DNA from 3 places in the Streptomyces sp. NPDC005574 genome. Region 1 is predicted to be linked to each of the others. Evidence: riboswitches for the same ligand, from Rfam matches in the RefSeq annotation. Region 1 holds a riboswitch; each other region holds the start of a gene.
What was found. A riboswitch is a leader RNA that binds a small molecule or an ion and turns the genes downstream of it on or off. The one in region 1 is predicted to bind thiamine pyrophosphate.

Region 1 (4,899 bases):
GGTGAGCGCGAGCACCGTGCTGCGCGGGGCGGCGGCCGAGGAGCGCCGGCTGGAGAAGCCGCTCGAGCCGCGTGACGACCAGTTCGTCTACACGAAGGAGGTCATCAGGGAGACCCCGGCCGGAGGGGGCTCCACCAGGACGTACGTCGACGAGAGCTGGAGTTCGGTCGACGGCTCCCAGAGGTCCTACGTCAGCGAACTGGGCCGCGCCCAGTGGGTCCCGGTGGACCAGCCCGGGCAGAGCAGCTGGCCGCCCAGAAGGTGGTCGGAGCTGAAGCGGCTGCCCACCGACCCGGACAGGCTGACGGTCACCCTGCGCGACATGGGGGGGAAACCGGACTTCGGCCGGCCGACGAGGGCCGACGAGTGGCCGATGATCCATGTCTTCCTCTCCGGCCTGCTCCGCGCGCCCGTGCTGCCGAAGGGTCTGCGCCCCGCGGCGTTCGAGGCGCTGGCCACGGTGCCGGGGATCAAGGTGCTGCCGGGCCGGACGGACGGCGGGGGCCGGGCGGGCATCGGCGTCCAGTACGTCGGCGGGCCCGGTACTCCCTGGGCGGACGGTGGGCCGGTCCTGGTCTTCGACGCGAGGACCTACCGGTACCTGGGGATGCACGACCGGCGCACAGCGGGGAGCGAGACGTACGAACAGTGGTCGTACGTGGCCGCCGACGCCGTCGTCGACCGGGTGCGGCAACGCCCCTGACCGACCGCGCCCGCACCGCACGGCGCCCGGCATGACACCGGGCGCCGTGCGTTTCCGTGGCGGAGGGCGTGGGCGTGGATCGCGGTGTGCTCGGGCCGCCCTCCGGGCCGTCTGTGCACCGCCTCCGGGTCGCCACCGGATTCCGGCGACGAACCCGTATGACCAGCCGCGATCACCCCCGGCCGCCGGGCCCCCGGGGCACCCCGTTCGATCTGCGACACTGGTACGGCCATGCCTAAGCCCGGAGAACTCACATTCGTCGCCCCCCGCGGAGCCCAGAAGCCGCCGCGGCACCTTGCTGATCTCACGCCCGCCGAGCGCAAGGAAGCCGTCGCCGCCATCGGCGAGAAGCCGTTTCGCGCCAAGCAGCTGTCGCAGCACTACTTCGCGCGGTACGCGCACGACCCGGAGCAGTGGACCGACATCCCGGCCGGCTCGCGCGGCAAGCTGCGGGAGGCGTTGCTGCCGGAGCTGATGTCGGTCGTGCGGCATCTGTCGACCGACCAGGACACCACCCGCAAGACGCTGTGGAAGCTGTTCGACGGGACGCTCGTCGAGTCGGTGCTCATGCGCTACCCGGACCGGGTCACCATGTGCATCAGCTCCCAGGCGGGCTGCGGGATGAACTGCCCGTTCTGCGCGACGGGGCAGGCGGGGCTCGACCGGAACCTGTCCACCGCCGAGATCGTGCACCAGATCGTGGACGGCATGCGGGCCCTGCGCGAGGGCGAGATCCCCGGCGGCCCGGCGCGGCTGTCCAACATCGTGTTCATGGGCATGGGCGAGCCCCTCGCCAACTACAACAGGGTGGTCGGCTCGATCCGCCGGCTCACCGACCCCGAGCCCGACGGGCTGGGGCTGTCCCAGCGCGGGATCACCGTCTCGACGGTCGGGCTCGTCCCGGCGATCCACCGTTTCGCCGACGAGGGCTTCAAGTGCCGGCTCGCGATCTCGCTGCACGCGCCGGACGACGAGCTGCGCGACACCCTCGTCCCCGTGAACACGCGGTGGAAGGTGCGCGAGGTGCTGGACGCCGGATGGGAGTACGCCGCCAAGTCGGGGCGCCGGCTGTCCATCGAGTACGCGCTGATCCGGGACATCAACGACCAGGCGTGGCGCGGTGACCGGCTCGGCCGGCTGCTCAAGGGCAAGCCGGTGCACGTCAACCTCATCCCGCTGAACCCGACTCCGGGGTCCAAGTGGACCGCCTCGCGGCCCGAGGACGAGAAGGCGTTCGTCGAGGCGATCGCCGGGCACGGTGTACCGGTGACCGTCCGGGACACCCGTGGTCAGGAGATCGACGGGGCGTGCGGTCAGCTCGCCGCGACCGAGCGGTAGTCTGAGCGGGTCAGGACAACTTCATACTCATCTTCATATTCCGACAGGGGAGCGCCACAGCGCTGAGAGTGCGGGACAGACCGCAGACCCTCTGAACCTCGCCCAGGTCATTCTGGGTAGGAAGTTCGGTCATCACTCAAGCTGTTGCGCCCTGCCCGCGACCTTCTGCCGGTCCGGGCGGGGCCGCGTCTCTTCCTGGTCAGCCAGGAGGAATCAGTGAGCACCACAGGGAAGTTCACGGCCGCGGCCGTCGGGCTGGGCCTCGCCGCGCTGCCCGCGCTCACCGCCTGCGGGTCGTCGTCCGGTTCGGGCGACAGCGGCTCGGGCTCCGGGTCCCACACCGTGACGCTCGTCAGCCACGACTCGTGGGCCGTCTCCAAGAGCGTCCTCGCGGACTTCGAGAAGCGGTCCGGCTACACCGTGCGCGTCCTCAAGGACGGCGACGCCGGGCAGGCCGTCAACAAGGCGATCCTCACCAAGGACCACCCGCAGGGCGACGTCTTCTTCGGCGTCGACAACACGCTGCTGTCGCGGGCGCTCGACAACGGCCTGTTCCAGCCTTACGAGGCGAAGGGCGCCGGCCAGGTCAAGGCGGAGTACCGCGTCGACGGGGACAAGCACCGGGTCACGCCCATCGACACCGGCGACATCTGCGTCAACTATGACAAGGGCTGGTTCAGCGCGCACAAGCTGACGCCGCCCGCCTCCTTCGCCGACCTGGTCAAGCCGGCGTACAAGAACCTCCTCGTCACCGAGAACGCCTCCACCTCCTCACCCGGCCTCGGCTTCCTGCTCGGCACCGCCGCCTCCTACGGCGACGGCGGCTGGGAGGGGTACTGGAAGAAGCTGAAGGCCAACGGCGTCAAGGTCGTCGACGGCTGGGAGCAGGCCTACAACGAGGAGTTCTCCGGCTCGGCCGGCGGAAAGAAGGCCAAGGCCGACCGGCCGCTGGTGGTGTCCTACGCCTCCTCGCCGCCCGCCGAGGTCATCTACGCCGACCCCCGGCCCGCCACCGCGCCGACCGGAGTCGCGGCCGGCACCTGCTTCCGCCAGACCGAGTACGCGGGGCTGCTGAGCAACGCGGGCAACACCAAGGGCGGCAAGGCGCTCCTCGACTTCCTGCTCACCGAGGAGTTCCAGGAGGACATGCCGCTCAACATGTTCGTCTACCCCGTGCGGGAGGGCGCCCGGGTGCCGGCGGAGTTCACCAAGTACGGTCCGCAGGCCGCGCACCCCGAGACCATGGACCCGGCCGCCATCGCCGGCCACCGCGACCAGTGGGTCAAGTCGTGGACCTCACTCGTACTGAAGTAGCCAGGGCCGCCGCCGCCCGGCGCGGGAGCGCGGCCCGGCTCGGCCTCATGGTCGTGCCGGTCGCGTTCTTCGCGGTCTTCTTCGCCTACCCCGTCGCCGCGATCGTCGCGCGCGGCCTGCACGTCGGCGGGGTGTGGCGGCTCGGCCGCGTCGGGGACGTACTGGCGCAGCCCGACATCCGGCACGTCCTGTGGTTCACCACCTGGCAGGCGCTCGCCTCCACCGCGCTCACCCTGCTGGTCGCGCTGCCCGGCGCGTACGTCTTCGCCCGCCTCGACTTCCCCGGCAAGCAGGTGCTGCGGGCCGTGGTGACCGTGCCGTTCGTGCTGCCCACGGTCGTCGTCGGTACGGCGTTCCTGGCGCTCGTCGGCCGCGGCGGACTGCTGGACGAGCTGTGGGGCGTACGGCTGGACACCACCGTGTGGGCGATCCTGCTCGCGCACGTCTTCTTCAACTACGCGGTCGTCGTACGGACCGTCGGCGGGCTGTGGGCGCAGCTCGACCCGCGGCAGGAGGAGGCGGCGCGGATGCTCGGCGCCTCACGGGCGGCGGCCTGGCGGCGGGTGACCCTGCCGGCGCTCGGGCCCGCCGTGGCCGCCGCCGCGCTCATGGTGTTCCTGTTCACCTTCACGTCCTTCGGCGTGGTGCAGATCCTCGGCGGGCCCACCTTCTCGACGCTGGAGGTGGAGATCTACCGGCAGACCTCGGAGATCTTCGACCTGTCCACGGCCGCCGTGCTGACACTGATCCAGTTCGCGGCGGTGGGCGCCGTCCTCGCCCTGCACGCCTGGACCGTACGGCGGCGGGAGACGGCCCTGCGGCTGGTGGACGCCTCGCTGACCGCGCGCCGGCCGCGCGGGGCCGGACAGTGGGCGCTGCTCGGTGGCGTCCTCGTGTCCGTCGCCGCCTTGCTGGTGCTGCCGCTGGCCGTACTGGTGCGGCGCTCCCTCGACGCACCGGACTTCGGCTACTACCGGGCGCTGACCAGCGACGACGGCGGGCTCTTCCTCGTCGCCCCGATCGAGGCGATCGGCAACTCGCTGGAGTACGCCGCCGTCGCCACCGCGATCGCCGTGCTGGTCGGCGCGCTCGCCGCCGTCGCGCTGACCCGGCGGGACGCGGGCCGGCTCGTGCGGGGGTTCGACGCGCTGCTGATGCTGCCGCTCGGGGTGTCGGCGGTGACCGTCGGCTTCGGCTTCCTGATCGCGCTCGACGAGCCCCCCCTCGACCTGCGGTCGTCGTGGATCCTGGTGCCGCTCGCGCAGGCGCTGGTCGGGGTCCCCTTCGTCGTACGGACCATGCTGCCCGTGCTGCGGGCCGTGGACGGGCGGCTGCGGGAGGCGGCGGCGGTGCTCGGGGCGTCGCCGTGGCGGGTGTGGCGCGAGGTCGACCTGCCGATGGTGCGGCGGGCGCTGCTGATCGCCGCCGGGTTCGCGTTCGCGGTGTCGCTCGGGGAGTTCGGGGCGACGGTGTTCATCGCGCGGCCCGACAACCCCACGCTGCCGGTCGCGGTGGCGCGGCTGCTGGGCCGGGCCGGTGAACTC
Region 2 (4,899 bases), on a different contig from region 1:
CGCTCGTCGGCGATGACCTCCAGCTTCACCAGGGCGGTGCCCAGCGCCTCGCGGGCCAGCCGGGCGGTCAGCACCGCCTCGCCCGCGGTGAAGCAGCCCGCCGTGTTGGGCAGGACCCGGATGCCCAGCCGCTCCAGCACCGACAGGACGGAGCCGTGCACCGAGGGGTTCACACGCCGCATCGCGACGGTCGTCAGCTCCGTCCCGGACGCCACCAGCGCGCGTTCCAGGACGTCGAGGCTGGGCGCGCCGCCCGTACCCATGATCAGACGGGAGGTGAAGGGCGTACCGCCCAGGACGAAGGGGTCGTCGGCCATCGGTCAGCCTCCTTGGACGGCGGTGAGGACTTCCACGCGGTCTCCCTCGCGCAGGGAGGTGGCGGACCACCGCGCGCGCGGGACGACGGTCTCGTTGAGCGCGGCGGCCACGCCCGAGGGCGCCGCGGTGAGGGAGCGCACGAGGGTGTCCAGGCCGGTGCCCGGCTCGACCCGCAGGGGTTCACCGTTGACGGAGATGTTCATACGGGCTGCTCCACGCGGACGGCGGCGCCGAAGCGACGGGGTGTGAAGGGGCGGGCCTCGTCGGGCAGTTCACCCGTGGTCAGGGCGTGTGCCAGGACGTCGCCGGTGACCGGTGTCAGCAGCACGCCGTTGCGGTGGTGCCCGGTGGCCAGCAGCAGGCCCGGCAGGGCGGTCGGGCCCAGCAGCGGCGCGTTGTCGGGCGAGCCGGGGCGCAGTCCCGCGCGTGTCTCGGTCAGCGGCAGCTCGGTGATGCCGGGCACCAGCTCGTGCGCGTCGCGCAGCAGCTCGTACACCCCGCCCGCCGTCACGGTGGTGTCCCAGCCGAGCTCCTCGCTGGTCGCGCCGACCACCAGCTCGCCGTTCTCCCGCGGCACCAGGTAGACGTGGCTGCCGCGGACCACGGCGCGCACGGTCCGGCTCAGGAACGGCGCGTACGGCTTCGGCACGGTCAGCCGCAGCACCTGCCCCTTCACCGGCCGTACGGGCGGCAGCACGTCGTCGGGGACGCCGGCGAGCCGCCCGCTGAGGCTGCCGCCCGCCAGCACCACCTGGCCCGCGCCGAGCGCGGTCCCTTCGGCGGTCGTGACACCCGCCGCGCGGCCGCGGACGACGGTCAGCCGGTCGGCCCGGGTGCGGTGGAAGACGACGCCCGCCCGTTCGCAGGCCGCCACCAGCGCGCCCGCCAGCCGCCGCGGGTCCACCTGGTGGTCGCCGTCCACCCGCAGCCCACCGCGCACACCGGGCGCCAGCAGCGGTTCCAGGCGCCGGCACTCCCGCCCGGACAGCCACTCCGAGTCCAGCCCCGACCGCCCCTGGAGCGCGTGCAGTTCACGCAGGTGGGCGCGGTCGTCGGCGTCCAGCGCGACCGCGAGGGTGCCGCACCGCCGGTAGCCGAGGTCGTGACCGGTGAGGTCGGTCAGCTCCGCCACGAAGTCCGGATAGCGGCCGGCCGAGGCCAGGTTCAACCCGAGCAGGGTCTGCTCGCCGTGGTGCAGTTCGGTGACCGCGGCCAGCATCCCGGCCGCGACCTGCGCGGCTCCGCCACCCGGTCCGGGGTCCACCACGGCGGTCCCGAAGCCGCGCTGCGCGGCCCGCCAGGCCGTGACCAGGCCGATGATCCCGCCCCCGATGACGAGGACGTCTGAGGTCCGTGGAGACGACATGGGCGTCCAGCCCCTCCCTTCGCCGGCATGACCCGGATCAGGTTCGTACGGTCGGAGGCCGCCAGCCTCCCTCTCAGCCCGGTGCGTCCGGGCTCCCGCGAGTGCTCTACGTCCGCCACCCTAGTCCGCCGCCGCCCGTCTCGGTAAGGGAGCCTCACGCCGCGGCCGGTCCGCTCGGCGCGAGCGGTGTGGAACAGGTCACTGAGCACGACGGCTGACTGACAAATTGTCAGTTGTCTATGGTGATCAGGTGAGCGAGCAGACGCAGGAATCCGGCACGGCACCGTCGCGCGTGGTCGTCGTCGGCGCGGGCATGGCAGGGGTGCAGACGGCGGTCGCCCTGCGGGAGCAGGGCTTCACCGGCAGCGTCACGCTGATCGGCGCGGAGCCCCACCAGCCCTACGACCGGCCGCCGTTGTCCAAGGCGGTGCTGCTCGGAAAGGCCGAGGGCTCGGCCTTCGACGTCGACTTCGAGGCGCTCGGCATCGAACTCCGGCTCGGACGCGAGGTGACCGGCGTCCGCCCCGCCGACCACGAACTGGACACCGCCGAGGGGCCGGTGCCCTACGACGAACTCGTCCTCGCCACCGGCGCGGAACCCGTCCGGCTGCCGGGCGCCGAGGGCGTGCCCGGCGTGCACCTGCTGCGCACCCTGGACGACGCCGAGCGGCTGCGCCCGGTCCTGGCCCGGCAGCACGACATCGTGGTCGTGGGGGCCGGCTGGATCGGCGCGGAGTTCGCCACGGCCGCGCGCGAGGCGGGCTGCGCGGTGACGGTCGTGGAGGCCGCGGACCGGCCGCTCGCGGGTGCGCTGCCCGCCGAGGTGGCCGCCCCGATGGCCGGCTGGTACGCCGACCACGGGGTGACCCTGCGCACCCACGCGCGCGTGGCGCGCGTCGAGCCCGGCTCGGTCGTCCTCGACGACGGCTCCCGGCTGCCCGCCGGAGCCGTCGTGGTCGGCATCGGCGCCCGGCCCGCCACCGGCTGGCTGGCCGGCTCCGGCATCGCCCTGGGCGCCCGGGGCGACGTCCTGGCCGACGACCACCTGCGGTCCTCCGCGCCGGACGTGCACGCGGTCGGCGACTGCGCCTCGTTCCCGTCCGGGAGATACGGCGAGCGGCTCCTGGTGCACCACTGGGACAACGCCCTGCAGGGCCCGCGCACGGTGGCCGCGAACATCATCGGCGAGACCCCGGCGGTCTACGACCCGGTGCCGTACTTCTGGTCCGAGCAGTTCGGCCGTTTCGTCCAGTACGTCGGCCACCACGCGTCGGCCGACACGACCCTGTGGCGCGGCGACCCGGCCGGCCCCGCCTGGTCGGTCTGCTGGCTGCGCGAGGGCCGCCTGGAAGCCCTGCTGGCGGTGGGCCGGCCCCGGGACCTCGCCCAGGGACGGCGCCTGATCGAGGCGGGCACGCCGATGGACCCCGCGCTCCTGGCCGACCCGGCCAGGCCCCTGAAGGCGGCCACGGCCTAGGTCCCCTCGGGGGCGAGGCGCCAGGATCCCGCCGGGTGACGCGAAGCGCCAGGTGGCGGGGGCCCGGCTTCCGACTGTCGGTGCGGGATGGCACGCTTGATCCTGTGACCGAGATTGACGCAAAGATCGATGCTCTCGTCCCTGCCTGGCTCACCCTCCCCGACATCGCAGAGATGCTCGATGTCGAGGTGACGCGTGCGCGCCAGCTGGTCAAGGACGGCCACCTCATCGCCGTACGCCGTGGGGAGAACCGCGCACTGCACGTCCCCGCCGCCTTCATCGACGAGGACAAGGTCGTCAAGGGCCTGATCGGGACCCTGACCCTGCTGCGGGACGACGGCTTCTCCGACGAAGAGATGATCGAGTGGCTCTTCACCCCCGACCCGAGCCTGCCCGGCACCCCCGCGCAGGCCCTCAGTGAGAACCGCGGCACGGAGGTGAAGCGCCGGGCCCAGGCGCTCGCCGTCTGAACCGGCCGGCCGCACGACCCGCCCGGCGCACGGACCGCGGCCGGCCACGGCCGGGCGCCGCACCCCGGTCACGGCCCGGGTGCGGCGCGTCCGCGCGCCCCCGACCACGCACCGCCAACGGGGGGACCCACCCATGCCCGGCACCGCCACCGCACGCGCCCGACTCGCCGACGCCCGGCTCTACCTCTGCACCGACGCCCGCAGGCGCCAGGGCGACCTCGCCGAGTTCCTGGACGCCGCCCTGGCCGGGGGAGTGGACATCGTGCAGCTGCGCGACAAGGGCATGGAGGCGGCGGAGGAGCTGGAGCACCTCGGGGTCCTCGCCGACGCGTGCGCCCGCCACGGCAGGCTCCTCGCGGTCAACGACCGCGCGGACGTCGCCCACGCGGCCGGCGCCGCCGTCCTCCATCTGGGCCAGGGCGACCTCCCGGTTCCCGCCGCCCGCGCGATCCTCGGCGACGACGTCCTGATCGGCCGCTCCACGCACTCCGGACCGGAGGCCGCGGCGGCCGCCGCCCAGGAGGGCGTGGACTACTTCTGCACCGGCCCCTGCTGGCCCACCCCCACCAAGCCCGGCCGGCCCGCGCCGGGCCTCGACCTGGTCCGCCGCACCGCGGCCCTCGGCACCGACCGCCCCTGGTTCGCCATCGGCGGCATCGACCTCGGCAACCTCGACGAGGTGATCGCGGCGGGCGCCCGCCGGGTCGTGGTGGTACGCGCGATCACCGAGGCCGACGACCCGGGCGCGGCGGCGGCCGCGTTCGCCGAGCGGCTCCGGCACTCCGGGTGACCGGCCCGGCTGTCCGAGGGGTGGACAACAAGTCGACAAAGCGGGCAAAATTCCGCCTTTCGGTGGGACGATCGTCGCACCCTGGCTAACCTGCGGGTATGGCCCTCGGAACCGCATCCACCCGGACTGACCGCGCACGCACCGTGCGTGACATGCTCGCCGCCGGCAAGACGACACTGTCGTTCGAGTTCTCGGCGCCGAAGACGGCCAAGGGTGAGCGCAACCTGTGGAGCGCCCTGCGGCGGGTCGAGGCGGTCGCCCCGGACTTCGTCTCCGTCACGTACGGCGCCGGCGGCTCCACCCGGGCGGGCACGGTCAAGGAGACCGAGCAGATCGTCGCCGACACCACCCTCACCCCGGTCGCCCACCTCACCGCGGTCAACCACTCCGTCGCCGAGCTGCGCAACATCATCGGCCAGTACGCCGACGCCGGGATCCGCAACATGCTGGCCGTGCGCGGCGACCCGCCCGGCGACCC
Region 3 (4,899 bases), on a different contig from region 1:
TCTCCGACCCGGACATGGAGGCGCAGCCAGTCGGGAAGCTCACCCAGACGCAGGTCGGGCAGCCGGGCCGCCTGCGAGGCGAACGTCCACGCCTGCATCTCCCCGTCGTCGTCCAGCTGCGCGGCGACCGCGGCCATCCGCTCCACCACGTCGGCGACCACGCCCTTCGAGTACAGGAAGGACATGGAGCCCGAGGCGTCCAGGACCAGCACGATCCGCGCGGTGACACCGGCGGCGCCGTGCTTGCGCAGACTGACCGCCACCTGCTCCTTGCGCAGGGACAGCCGCTTGCGCATGTCCACGGGCAGGCGCGCCTCATCCCGCGCCGGGCGGGTGTCGGCCGTCGGCGCGGTGGGGCCGGCCGGCTTGGCTGTGGGTGCCGCCGGCGAGGGCGGCGAGGCGCGGACCGGGGGCGCGGACGGTACCGGTGGTGAGGCCGGTACGGGCGGCGCGGCCGGCACGGGGGACGCGGCCGTGGCCGGGGAGTCGGCCTCCACGGAGATGCCGAAGTCGGTGGCCAGCCCCGCGAGTCCCGACGCGTACCCCTGCCCTACCGCACGGAACTTCCACTGTCCCTGCCGCAGGTACAGTTCGCCGCCGATGAACGCAGTCTCCGTCGTGGCCTGCGGATCGAAGCGGGCCAGCTCCTCCCCGGTGCCGGAGTCGAGCAGCCTCAGCGTCAGTCCGGGCATCTGACCGAACGTGCCGCCGTCGGCCGACGCGCACAACACGACCCGTTCCACGGCGGGTTCCACCGTCCGCAGGTCCACCTCGACCGTGTCGGTCGTGAGGCCGGCAGCCTTCCGCTTCCCGAGATGCCGTACGGCACCCGACGCGTGCTGCGGCTGGTTGTAGAAGACGAAGTCACCGTCGTCACGCACGCGTCCGGCGCCGGTGAGCAGCAGCGCCGAGGCGTCGGCGTCCGGCACGCCGGGCCCCTCGGACCAGGCGAGCTCGGCGCGCACGGACGAGGAGCCGATCGGCAGGTTGGCGCCCTTGCTCATTGATCTCGCTGTCATACGGCCAGTCTGCGGGCCGGGACGCCGGAGGGACACCTCCCCGGCTTCGGAGGTGTCCCGGGTCGCGGACCGGGCCCTCGTCCAGAACCGGTCCGCACCCGCCGGCCCTGGACGCCGCGTGCGCGGGCCGGTCGGCGGTGGGGCTCAGTCGGCGATCGGCAGGTAGACCCGGCTCCCGCTCGCCGCGAACTCCTTCGACTTCTGCAGCATCCCCTCGGCGATCTCGTCGGGCGAAGCCCCTTCTGCCGCCGCGCCGCCGAACTGCCGCGTGATGCTGTGGCTGATCTTCATGCTGCAGAACTTCGGCCCGCACATGGAGCAGAAGTGGGCCGTCTTGGCGGGTTCGGCGGGCAGGGTCTCGTCGTGGAACTCCCTTGCCGTGTCCGGGTCGAGAGCCAGGTTGAACTGGTCCTCCCAGCGGAACTCGAAGCGGGCGTCGGACAGCGCGTCGTCCCACTCCTGGGCACCGGGGTGACCCTTGGCGAGGTCGGCCGCGTGGGCGGCGATCTTGTAGGTGATGACACCGGTCTTGACGTCGTCACGGTTGGGCAGGCCCAGGTGCTCCTTGGGCGTGACGTAGCAGAGCATGGCCGTGCCCCACCAGGCGATCATCGCGGCACCGATGCCGGAGGTGATGTGGTCGTACGCCGGCGCGACGTCCGTGGTCAGCGGGCCGAGGGTATAGAACGGAGCTTCATCGCAGATCTCCTGCTGAAGGTCGATGTTCTCCTTGATCTTGTGCATCGGGACGTGTCCCGGGCCTTCGATCATCGTCTGTACATGAAAACGCTTCGCGATCCGGTTGAGTTCCCCGAGTGTCCTCAACTCCGCAAACTGGGCCTCGTCGTTGGCGTCCGCGATCGAGCCCGGCCTGAGGCCGTCGCCCAGCGAGTACGTGACGTCGTAGGCCGCGAGGATCTCGCAGAGTTCCTCGAAGTTCTCGTACAGGAAGCTCTCCTTGTGGTGCGCGAGGCACCAGGCGGCCATGATCGAGCCGCCACGGGAGACGATGCCGGTCTTGCGGTTGGCCGTCAGCGGTACGTACGGCAGGCGCACGCCCGCGTGGACCGTCATGTAGTCCACGCCCTGCTCGGCCTGTTCGACGACCGTGTCCTTGTAGATCTCCCAGGTCAGCTCCTCGGCCCGGCCGTCCACCTTCTCCAACGCCTGGTAGAGCGGCACCGTCCCGATGGGGACGGGGGAGTTGCGCAGCACCCACTCGCGGGTGGTGTGGATGTTGCGGCCGGTGGACAGGTCCATGACCGTGTCGGCGCCCCAGCGGGTCGCCCACGTCATCTTCTCGACCTCCTCCTCGATGGAGGAAGTCACCGCCGAATTGCCGATGTTGGCGTTCACCTTCACCAGGAACCGCTTGCCGATGATCATCGGCTCGATCTCCGGGTGGTTCACGTTGGCCGGCAGCACCGCCCGCCCGGCCGCGATCTCTTCGCGAACCACCTCGGGCGACATGTTCTCCCGGATGGCCACGTACTCCATCTCGGGTGTGACCTCGCCGCGCCGCGCGTACGCGAGCTGCGTGACCGCCCCGCCGTCCCGGCTGCGGCGCGGCTGGCGCGGCCGGCCGGGGAAGACCGCGTCGAGGTTGCGCAGGCCGCCGCGCGGCGCGGTGTGCTTGAGGCCGTCGTCCTCGGGCCGGACAGGCCGGCCCGGGTACTCCTCGGTGTCACCGCGGGCGACGATCCAGTTCTCCCGTAGTGGGGGCAGTCCCCGCCGGACATCGGTGTCGACGAGAGGATCGGTGTACGGCCCCGAGGTGTCGTACAGCGTGACCGACCGCCCGTTGGTCAGGTGCACCTGACGGACCGGCACCCGCAGATCGGGGCGGGAACCGTCGACGTATCCCTTGTGCCAGCCGATGGACTTCCCGCTCTCGCCGTTCTCTCCGCTCGTCGCGCTCTCCTTCGGAGGCTCCGTCGGAATCTGTGTGGAGGCAGGCGTGCGTGCGTCCTTGTTGGTCATGAGACCTACTCCCTACGCCGGCATTACCCGGTAACAGGTTCGGCGGTCGACGCAGCGATGTCCGTCTGCCGATGTTTCATGTGAAACATCACTCGGTTCGGGTGACGTCTCTCTGAAACACCGCGAAGACGGAGGTCAGCGCCCTCTCAGCCCGGTGCTCCGAGCTCCCGCGTGTGCAAAGGTGCCTCCACGCTAGCGTCAATTCGGGCGCGGTGAACAGAGGGCCCCCGGCGTTCTTGCGATGATCGGGCGGTGACCACGACACACCAGCCTCCCTACCCCCCGCACGAGCCGCGCCGCGAGCCCGGCCAGGGCAACGGCTACGGCAACGGCCATGGCGACGGGGGCGGGAACGGCTACGGCCGGGGTCCCGGCGGCGAGCACGGGCCGGGTTTCGGTGACGGGCACGACCATGGACCGGGCTCCCGAGGCGGTGGCGGGCACCAGCCCGGACCGGGGTCCGGGGGCGGTCACGACCACCGGCCGGGCTCCGGTGGCCACGACCCGGGCTCCGGCGGCGGGCACGAGCACGGGTCCACCGGTGGGCACGGACACTCACACAGTCATGGGCCGGCCGCGCCCGTGTCGAAGCATCTGCGCAAGGTCATCGCCGCGATCCTCATCCCGTTCGGCATGGCGGTGGTGGTCGGGCTCGTGGTGCTGTGGCCGGGCGGTGCCCCTCCGCACCAGCGCACCGGCGTCGGTTTCGACCGGCAGACCCAGCACGCCACCGTCACCGAGGTCGTGAGCGTGAGCTGCGCGTCGGTGAACGCCTCGGCGGGCAGTTCCACCGGTGGCACCCCCACCGCCGGGGGCTCGGCCGCCCAGCAACAGTCCGGCGGCACCTGCAAGAAGGCGACGATCCGGGTCGACAGCGGCGACGACAAGGGCCGTACCTTCACCGAGGTCGTCCAGCCGGACCAGTCACGGCAGTTGCACGAGGACGAGAAGGTCGTGGTCGCCTACGAGCCCTCCGCGCCGAAGGAACTGCAGTACTCGGTCACCGACGTCAACCGCAGGTTCCCGATGGCCCTGCTCGCCGGCATCTTCGCGGTGGCCGTCGTGGTGGTGGGCCGGCTGCGTGGCGTCATGGCGCTGGTCGCACTGGCCGCCAGCTTCCTGGTGCTGACCCTCTTCATCCTGCCGGCGATCCTGCAGGGCTCGAATCCCCTGGTCGTGGCGGTGGTCGGGGCGAGCGCCATCATGCTCATCGCCCTGTACCTGTGTCACGGTCTGTCGGCCCGTACGTCGGTGGCCGTGCTCGGCACCCTCATCTCGTTGGTACTGATCGGTGTGCTCGGCTCGCTGTTCAACGGCTGGGCCGCGCTCACCGGCAACACGGACGACAACACCGGTCTGATCCACGGCCTGTATCCGTCGATCGACCTGAGCGGTCTGCTGCTCGCCGGCATCATCATCGGTTCGCTCGGTGTCCTCGACGACGTGACGGTCACCCAGACGTCCGCGGTCTGGGAGCTGCACGAGGCCAATCCGTCGATGGGCCGGCGCGGGCTGTACCGGGCGGGCATCCGCATCGGCCGCGACCACATCGCCTCCGTCGTCAACACCCTCGTCCTCGCCTACGCGGGCGCCGCGCTGCCTCTGCTGCTGCTCTTCTCCATCGCGCAGAGCAGCGTCGGCGCGGTCGCCAACAGCGAACTCGTCGCGGAGGAGATCGTGCGCACGCTCGTCGGCTCGATCGGGCTGGTCGCCTCCGTGCCCGTCACGACGGCGCTCGCGGCCCTGGTGGTAGCCGCCGACCGGCCCGACACCGAGGCGGTGACGGCGGAATCCCGGCCGGCGCCGCCACACGGTGGCAGAGGCAGGCGACGCAAGCGCTGAGGACGCGGTGACGGCGGGACGGGGGCGGGGAGTCGGGGCGGGACGGTCGGTCGGCCGG

Region 2: another riboswitch for thiamine pyrophosphate. It lies ahead of thiO (glycine oxidase ThiO); the one in region 1 lies ahead of ABZT03_RS07705 (thiamine ABC transporter substrate-binding protein).
Region 3: another riboswitch for thiamine pyrophosphate. It lies ahead of thiC (phosphomethylpyrimidine synthase ThiC); the one in region 1 lies ahead of ABZT03_RS07705 (thiamine ABC transporter substrate-binding protein).

The regions. Positions count from the first base shown of each region.
Region 1 covers NZ_JBEXCW010000007.1:105,883-110,781, reverse strand. Annotated here, with positions in the region: gene ABZT03_RS07715 (CU044_5270 family protein) at 1-703, shown strand, start outside; gene rlmN (23S rRNA (adenine(2503)-C(2))-methyltransferase RlmN) at 935-2,041, shown strand; TPP riboswitch at 2,077-2,182, shown strand; gene ABZT03_RS07705 (thiamine ABC transporter substrate-binding protein) at 2,258-3,355, shown strand; gene ABZT03_RS07700 (iron ABC transporter permease) at 3,331-4,899, shown strand, end outside.
Region 2 covers NZ_JBEXCW010000069.1:35,976-40,874, reverse strand. Annotated here, with positions in the region: gene ABZT03_RS31675 (thiazole synthase) at 1-317, opposite strand, end outside; gene thiS (sulfur carrier protein ThiS) at 321-521, opposite strand; gene thiO (glycine oxidase ThiO) at 518-1,684, opposite strand; TPP riboswitch at 1,682-1,793, opposite strand; gene ABZT03_RS31660 (FAD-dependent oxidoreductase) at 1,935-3,161, shown strand; gene ABZT03_RS31655 (Rv2175c family DNA-binding protein) at 3,266-3,631, shown strand; gene thiE (thiamine phosphate synthase) at 3,765-4,421, shown strand; gene metF (methylenetetrahydrofolate reductase [NAD(P)H]) at 4,520-4,899, shown strand, end outside.
Region 3 covers NZ_JBEXCW010000001.1:156,847-161,745, forward strand. Annotated here, with positions in the region: gene ABZT03_RS00770 (VWA domain-containing protein) at 1-1,019, opposite strand, end outside; gene thiC (phosphomethylpyrimidine synthase ThiC) at 1,164-2,999, opposite strand; TPP riboswitch at 2,992-3,180, opposite strand; gene ABZT03_RS00780 (YibE/F family protein) at 3,252-4,841, shown strand.